2 regions of the Microbacterium resistens genome follow, and region 1 is predicted to be linked to the other one. Evidence: predicted binding sites of a transcription regulator. Region 1 holds the regulator's gene; the other holds the start of a gene.
What was found. Region 1 encodes LexA, which represses DNA repair genes until DNA is damaged. Its sites were predicted from a motif close to TCGAACANNTGTTCGA; they were not measured.
Positions count from the first base shown of each region.

Region 2: K8F61_RS10655 (HNH endonuclease signature motif containing protein) is a predicted target of LexA. The motif match lies at 2,145-2,160, and genes of this name have one in related genera.

Region 1 covers NZ_CP082781.1:364,419-368,614, forward strand. Annotated here, with positions in the region: gene metE (5-methyltetrahydropteroyltriglutamate--homocysteine S-methyltransferase) at 1-1,778, shown strand, start outside; gene lexA (transcriptional repressor LexA) at 1,846-2,532, opposite strand; gene K8F61_RS01710 (LysM peptidoglycan-binding domain-containing protein) at 2,789-3,139, shown strand; gene K8F61_RS01715 (histidinol-phosphate transaminase) at 3,207-4,196, shown strand, end outside.
Region 2 covers NZ_CP082781.1:2,231,913-2,236,108, forward strand. Annotated here, with positions in the region: gene K8F61_RS10645 (DUF3375 domain-containing protein) at 1-1,279, opposite strand, end outside; gene K8F61_RS10650 (LysE family translocator) at 1,399-2,040, shown strand; gene K8F61_RS10655 (HNH endonuclease signature motif containing protein) at 2,171-3,559, shown strand; gene K8F61_RS10660 (phosphotransferase) at 3,581-4,196, opposite strand, start outside.

The DNA of each region.
Region 1 (4,196 bases):
CCGAGGGTTTCGACCCGCTCACCCGCCTCGACGACCTCCTTCCCGTGTACGGGGAGCTGCTCGCGCGGCTGCGGGCCGCGGGCGCGGAGTGGGTCCAGCTCGACGAGCCGGCCCTCGTGAGCGAGTCCCTTCCCGCCGCACCGACGATCCTGGGCGCGGCGGCGTCGCGGGCGTACGCGGCGCTCGGCTCCGCGACGGACCGGCCGTCGATCTTCGTGGCCGCTCCGTACGCCTCGCTGGGGGAGAACCTCGCCGTCCTCGCCACGGCCCCGATCGAGGCGATCGGGCTGGATCTCGTCCGCGGGGAGGTCCCGGCGGCGGTTCCGGGGCTGGCGGAGAAGACCCTCGTCGGCGGCGTCGTCGACGGGCACAACATCTGGCGGGGCGACCTCGCCGGGGCGTTCGCACGCCTCGAGGCGCTCCGAGAGCTCGGTGCCGCAGCCGTCTCCGCGTCGACGTCCACCTCGCTCCTGCACGTCCCGCACGATGTCGACGACGAGTCGAAGCTGGATGCCCGCCTGGTCTCGTGGCTCGCCTTCGCGGATCAGAAGGTTGCGCAGGTCGTCACGCTGGCGCAGGGCCTCGTCGAGGGACGCGGCGCCATCGCCGCGGAGCTGGACGCCGCCTCCACGGCCCTGGCGGACCGCCTCGGGGCTCCGGGCGTCCGGGACGGATCGGTGCGGGAGCGCACGGCGGCGCTGACCGCCGAGGACTTCTCCCGCGGCGACTACGAGACCCGCGTGGCCGCGCAGGAGGCCGCCCTGGATCTGCCGAGCCTGCCGCTGACGACGATCGGGTCCTTCCCCCAGACGGGCGAGATCCGCCGGGCCAGGGCGCGCTACCTCCGGGACGAGGTCACGAAGGAGGACTACGAGGACTTCCTGCGCGAGGAGATCCGCCGCGTCATCGACCTCCAGGAGGACCTCGGCCTCGACGTGCTCGTCCACGGGGAGCCGGAGCGCAACGACATGGTCCAGTACTTCGCCGAGCACCTCGACGGCTTCGACGTCACCGAGCACGGGTGGGTGCAGTCCTACGGCTCGCGCGCGACCCGTCCGTCGATCCTCTGGGGGGACGTCTCGCGCCCCGCGCCGATCACCGTCGACTGGTCCGCCTACGCACAGTCGCTCACGGCGAAGCCCGTCAAGGGGATGCTCACCGGACCGGTGACGATCCTCGCCTGGTCGTTCGTGCGCGACGACCAGCCGCTGGCCGAGACCGCGAACCAGGTGGCCCTGGCGCTGCGCGACGAGATCGCCGACCTCGAAGCAGCCGGGATCGGCGTCATCCAGGTGGACGAGCCGGCGCTGCGCGAGCTCCTGCCGCTGAAGAAGGACGATCAGCCGGCGTACCTGCGGTGGTCGGTGGACTCCTTCCGTCTGGCCACGGCCGGCGCCGCGCCGGCGACGCAGGTGCACACGCACCTCTGCTACTCCGAGTTCGGCGTGGTCATCGACGCGATCCGCGCCCTCGACGCCGACGTCACCTCGATCGAGGCCGCGCGCAGCCGCATGGAGGTCGTCGCGGACATCGCGGGCTCCGGATTCGATCACGGGATCGGTCCCGGCGTGTACGACATCCACTCGCCGCGCGTCCCCAGCGCGGACGAGGTCGAGGCCCTGCTGCGCCGCGCCGTCGCGGAGATCCCGGAGCGTCAGCTCTGGGTCAACCCGGACTGTGGGCTGAAGACCCGCGGCTACGAGGAGACCAACGCCTCCCTGCGCAACATCGTGGAGGCGACCCGTCGCGTCCGTGCCGAGGTCCCGGCCGCGGTCTGAGCGGTCACAGGAAGAGGCGCCCTCCCGCGGGAGGGCGCCTCTTCTCGCACCGGGCCGGCGCGCGGATTCAGACGGCGCGCAGGACCGCGACGACCTTGCCGAGCACCACGGCGTCGTCGCCGAGGATCGGCTCGAACGCGGAGTTGCGCGGGAGCAGCCACGTGTGCCCGTCGCGCTGGCGGAACGTCTTCACCGTCGCCTCGCCGTCCAGCATCGCCGCGACGATCTCGCCGTTGTCGGCGGTGTTCTGCGACCGCACGACGACCCAGTCGCCGTCGCAGATGGCCGCGTCGATCATGGACTCGCCGGACACCTTGAGCATGAACAGGTCGCCCTTGCCGACCAGCTGGCGCGGGAGCGGGAAGATCTCCTCCACCTGCTGCTCGGCCGTGATCGGGATGCCCGCGGCGATGCGGCCGACCAGCGGCACCAGGGCGGCGTCGCCCACGGACGGCGCCGTGTCCGCCGGGTTCTCGCCCGCGGTGCCGGGGAGGTCGATCAGCACCTCCATCGCCCGGGTCTTGCCCGGATCGCGCCGCAGGTAGCCGCTCAGCTCGAGCTGGCCGAGCTGGTGCGTGACGCTGGAGAGGGACTTGAGCCCCACGGCGTCGCCGATCTCGCGCATGCTCGGCGGGTAGCCGTGCCGCGCGATCGAGGTCTGGATCACCTCGAGGATCGCCATCTGCTTGGCGCTGAGGCTCTTGCGGCGTCGCGTGCGGGGGATGTCTGCGTCGGTCGTGGCGCCGTCGCTCATGGCTGATCCTCCAGGTGCTTGCGGGCGTCGGGACCCGAGGCGGATTCGAATGTCGGTGGTCCGTGATGGGCTTCCGATATCGAAACCGTATCCGAGTACTCGCCGGATGCGGAAGATCTGTTCGAGCGTGTCGGGATCCCGTCCGAAGGTTTTCTCGAAGAACGGTTGACAGATGTTCGAATTCGAAGATAGGTTCGGTACGTAGGTTCACCTCGACGGTGGACCAGACGTCGAGATCCCCGAAGGAGCAGACGACATGAGCAGCATCACCCTCACCCCGGCCCCGCGCACCCAGCTGCGTCTCACCGTCCGGGGTCGCCGCGTGCTGGCCGGTCTCGTCGCTGTCCCGGTCGCCGCGGCGATCGGCTTCGCGGTCCTCAGCGGCGGCTCCGCGCTCGCCTCGGGAGAGGCGTCCACGCCGGGGTCCTTCGCCACCGTGACCGTCATGCCGGGTGACACCCTGTGGTCCATCGCGGCCGAGGTCGCCCCGGAGTCCGATCCTCGTGACGTGGTGGACGCCATCGCTCGCCTCAACCTGGTGGATCCGGGCGCCCTGGTGGTCGGCGACGAGCTGTCGATCCCCGCGGAGTACGCGGCCGGCCGCTAGCCGGTCGCCGACTCAGGCCTCTGTCCGAAGCGTCATCTGGAGTCCCCGGCTCGGCTCCGCGCCTACGATGGTGAGGGTGACCGTCTCCCTCGATGACCTGCCGCTACGCGACGACCTCCGCGGCCTCCGCCCCTATGGTGCTCCGCAGGCTCCGCTTCCTGTCGCGCTGAACGTGAACGAGAACACGCATCCGGTCCCGGATGCGGTGGCCGACGACATCCTCGATGACATCGCCGTCGCGCTTCACGAGGTGAACCGGTACCCCGACCGGGAGTTCACGCCCCTGCGCGAGGCGTTCGCCTCCTACCTCGGGCACGATCTCGACGCCGCGAACATCTGGGCGGGGAACGGGTCGAACGAGGTGCTGCAGCACATCCTGCAGGCCTTCGCAGGACCCGGGCGCACCGTCTTCGGCTTCGCGCCGACGTACTCGATGTACCCGCTGCTCGCACAGGGGACCGGGGCGCGGTGGGTGGCGGGGGAGCGTCAGCCCGACTACACCGTCTCGGTCGACGACGCGGTCGCGCAGGTCGCGGCCGCCGATCCCGATGTCATCCTGCTGTGCGCGCCGAACAACCCCACCGGGACCCCCCTTCCGCTTGAGCTGATCGAGGCGGTGTACGAGGCGTCCCGCGGTGTCGTGGTGGTGGACGAGGCCTATCAGGAGTTCGCGCCGCACGAATCGCCGTCCGCGCTGACCCTGCTGCCGGGCCGGGAGCGCCTCGCGGTATCGCGGACGATGAGCAAGGCGTTCGCGTTCGCCGGCGCCCGGGTCGGGTATCTGGCCGCCGATCCCGCGTTCATCGACGCGCTGCGGCTCGTGCGCCTGCCGTACCACCTCAGCGGCCTCACGCAGGCGGCGGCGGTGGCCGCGCTGCGAAACGCCCCGACGATGCTCGCGATGGTCGACGAGATCGTGGTCCAGCGGGATCGGATCTCGGCGACACTCGAGGCTCTCGGGTACCGCCCGCACGAGTCCTGGACGAACTTCGTGCTCTTCGGCGGCGTCGCGGATCCGGCGGCCACGTGGCGGGCGCTGTACGACCGCGGCGTCCTC
Region 2 (4,196 bases), 1.9 Mb from region 1:
GGTCGAACTCCGGACCGAGACCGGCCAGATACGCCTCCAGCTCGTCGTAGCGCGGTCCGCCCCAGGCGCGGGTGTCGTTGTCGACGAACTCGACGTCGTCCGCGCCCACCAGCGGGGCCGGCGTGCCGGCCGGGCGGATGTCGCTGACCGTCTGACGCAGATGGCCGAGGTCGACGAGCGGCATGCTGCGCACCGGGTCCACGCTGGCGTTGACCGCGGCGGTGCCGCCCGTCTCGTCGGTCCAGGCGTGCAGGCCGGAGAGCACGTCCCGGAGCAGGTCGTCGATCTGCCGGTCGCGCAGCGGATCGTGGGTCTTCACCTGACCGGTGATGACGTGAGACGCCCGCCGCTGGGCGGCGAGCACCTCCTCCACGCCGACCTCGACCCGCCGGCCGATGGCGTCGAGCTCGGCGCGCTGCGTGCCGTCCAGCATCCGCGCGAAGGGCTGGCGGAGCACGGAGTGCAGCTGCTCGGTGAGCGCATCGATCCGGTCCGGATCCCCGATCAGGCGCAGGGCGCCGGCGAAGGCGCGTCCCTCCGGGGTCGACTGCATCACGTCCTGCGCACGCTGAAGGTACTCGCGCAGGACCTCGCCGGTCGGCCGCTCGTCCCGGCGGAGATGCGCGACCACGTCGCGCTGCATGGCCTTGAGTGACTCCGCCACCCGTGTGAAGTCGGCCGGCAGCTCCCGTGCCAGGTGCAGCACGTTCTCCGCCTCTTCCAGCAGCTCCTCGTCGTCGAACGGGTCGATCTCGCCGTCGCGGGCGCGCGCGATCTCCGCGTCGAGCAGGTCCCGCTCCTCGAGCAGCCGGGCGAGGCGTCGGGCCGGATCGGCCTCCGCGTTGTCGGCGAGGTGCTCGACGGCCTCCAACAGGGTGCGGACGCGGGAGTTCGAGACGCGCGTGCGTCCCCCGCCGGTGCGTCCGGCGATCTCCAGCGCCTCCACCGCGTGCGCGGAGAGGCGATAGACCTCGACGTCGTCGTCGATCTGGCGGACGAGCCAACCCACGCGCGTCCAGGTGCGGCAGACCTCGCGTCCGCTGCCGCCGGGGAGCCGCCGGTCGTCGTCGTCATAGCCGGCCGCGCGCAGCTCGTCCAGGATCTCGGCGACCTCGGCGTGGGCGTCGGCGACGGCCACCGCGGGTCGATCGGCGGTGAAGAGCACCGACAGCGCCGCCACGACGAACGGGGCGAACCGGCCGTGCAGCAGATCCAGCGTGGGGGTGCGGAACGCGGCGAGAGAGCGGAGGTAGGCCGCTTCGGCACGCGTGTTCGTCACACGTTCGAGCCTACCGAGGACGCGCACCCCTTCCCGACGCGCGCGGGGCGGGGCCGCGCCTCGCGGGTGGGGGCGACGCAGCCTGGTGCGCGCGGTCCCGCGGGGAGTAGGGTGACGCCGTGCCGTCGATCGAAGCCCTCCTCGCCTTCGCGGTCGCGTCGCTGATCCTCATCGCGATCCCGGGTCCGAGCGTCCTGTTCGTGATCGGGCGCTCCCTCTCGCTCGGTCGCCGTGGCGGTCTGTGGAGCGTGGTGGGAAACGAGCTCGGCGGCCTGATCCCCATCGCCGCCGTCGCCTTCGGCGTGGGCTCGATCGTCGCCCAGTCGGTGGCCCTGTTCACGGTCGTGAAGATCGCCGGCGCGGCGTACCTCGCATACCTCGGAGTGCAGGCGATCCGGCACCGGAAGGACGGGATGGCGGCGACCGCCGCGGAGGCTCCGCGGCGCGCATCGACGACCACCGTGCTCCGTCAGGGATTCATCGTCGGCGCGTCCAACCCGAAGACGATCGTGTTCTTCGTCGCCGCTCTCCCCCAGTTCGTCGATTTCTCCGCAGGCGCGGTGCCCGTCCAGATGCTGGTCCTCGGCCTGGTCTTCACCGTCATCGCGTTCGTGTGCGACGGGGCCTGGGCCCTCGCCGCCGGGACCGCGCGGGCGTGGTTCGCCCGGTCGCCGCGCCGCCTCGCAGCCGTGCGTGCGACCGGGGGCGGCATGATGATCGGCCTCGGCGGCACGTTGCTCCTCGCGGACAACAAGGCCTGAGCGCAACCGCGATCGGCGCGGATCACGCCGTCCGACGGCACGGCCACGGGTCGGCGGAGGGGTCGCGCTCTGACGGCGGGTTGCCCACAGACCCTTGGCGGGTTTCGAACATATGTACTAGGCTGGGGTCATGTCGGGAGTCCAGGACGCATACCTCCTCCGGAGCCGGGAGATCGTGGAGCGGTGCCGTGCGCTGGATGCGGAGATCGCGGTCCGGGAGGCGGAGAAGGCGGTACTGCTGGGCGAGCGCGTCGAGTTGCTGCTGCGCGAGGTGCCGGCGGGGAGTGCCGGGTTCGAGCAGGCGGAACGGTCGATGTTCGCGGAGATCTCCGCCGCGCTGCACCTGTCCCGGACGGCGGCGGCGAAGGCACTCGGCACCGGGTGGGCGCTTCGGGACCGGTTTCCCGCGACGATGTCCGCTCTCGCCCAGGGCCGGATCAGCGCCCGGCACGCGTCCGCGATCGTGCAGGCCGCACAGGCCCTGGACCTCCACGACCACGCCGCGCACGCCGCTTACGAGGAACAGGTCATCCCGTACGCCGCCGCGGAGACACCGGCACGCACCGAGGCGTTCGCCCGCTCCGTCGCCGCATCCGTGTCGCCCCGGACGATCACCGAACGCCTCACCCGCGCCCGCGCCGGGCGACGCGTCACCGTCACGGACGCCGACGACGGCATGAGCTGGCTCTCCCTACTCCTCCCCTCCCCGATCGCGCACGCCGTGCACGACCGCCTCACCGGCATCGGGCGACAGATCCGCATGCTCCGCGCCGCCGAAGACTGCGGAGCCTTCGACAGTCTCCCAGGCCCCGACAGCCCCCAGGGTACTGACGGCGCCCAGGGCCCCGACGGGACCACGCCGCCGACGCCCGCGGAATGGGAAGAGCTCACCGGATTCGAACACCTCGTCGCCGACCTCGACGAACCCCTCACCGACGACCGCACGCTCGACCAGATCCGCGCCGACATCGCCGCCGACCTCCTCCTCGCCGCCACCACCGACACCCTCACCGAGACCGGCACCCAGGCGATCCGCGGAACCGTCCAGGTCACCATCGCCGCGACCACCCTCCACGGCGACGACGACCGGCCCGCCGAACACGACGGTCACGGCCCCGCCGACCCCGCCCTCGTCCGCACGCTGGCCGCCGACGCCGAGCGATGGGACCGCCTCTTCCTCGACCCGACCGGGATGCTCACCCGCACCGACTCCTACACCCCCACCGAACGCATGCGACGCCACCTCCGCGCCCGCGACCAACACTGCCGATTTCCCGGATGCCGCATGCCCGCCCGCCGCACACAGACCGACCACACCCACGACCACGCCCGCGGCGGGCCCACAGACATCACCAACCTCGCCTGCCTCTGCGCCGGGCACCACGCCCTCAAACACCCCCACCACGACGACCGGTGGAGATGGTCCGCGACACAGAGCCCCGACGGCACCCTCATCTGGACCGACCCCACCGGACGAACCCACACCGACCACCCCACACCCCGCGTCCAGTTCGTCTGACCGCCGCGGATGACGGGGCCTTCACTCCGCGCTGCGCAACGCGTCGAGCGTCGGCCAGGGCGCCCCCGACCGAAGCACGTCCATGAGTTCCTGCCTGACCTGCGGACCGTTCGGGAACCGGTCACCCCTCTCCCAGCGCCACGCCGCCACCATCGCCAGGACGAGCTCCCGGCAATCATCACGCAGGCTGCGGTCGAGGCCGGGGTAGAGCTCGGCGACCTCCGCCGGGACGTGCGCGACATCGAACTCGACCGGACCCCGGCAGACGGTCTCGAGATCGATGAACCGGGCTCCCGCGGCGGTGGCGATCACGTTCCCCGGGTGCGGCTCGCCGTGAAGCAGCTGCTCGGTGCCGCGATCGTGGATCGCTCGTCCGAGGTGGATCAGGCGACCGCGCAGGAACTCCCGATCCCCGTCGCCGAGCTCCGGCGACAGGGCCGGGCTCCCGACGACGTCGAGGGCGGCGGCGACCCGCGCGGTGAACCGCGGGACCGATGTCGCGACGGTCCGCATGCCCGCGTGGAGCCGCACGAGGGCGTCCGCGTACTCGCGTGCCGTCGCCGCCGATGCCACCCGGTCCAGAGGCTCCCACAACGTCACGGCGAACCCGTCCTGCACGTAGACGCGCGGGTCCGCG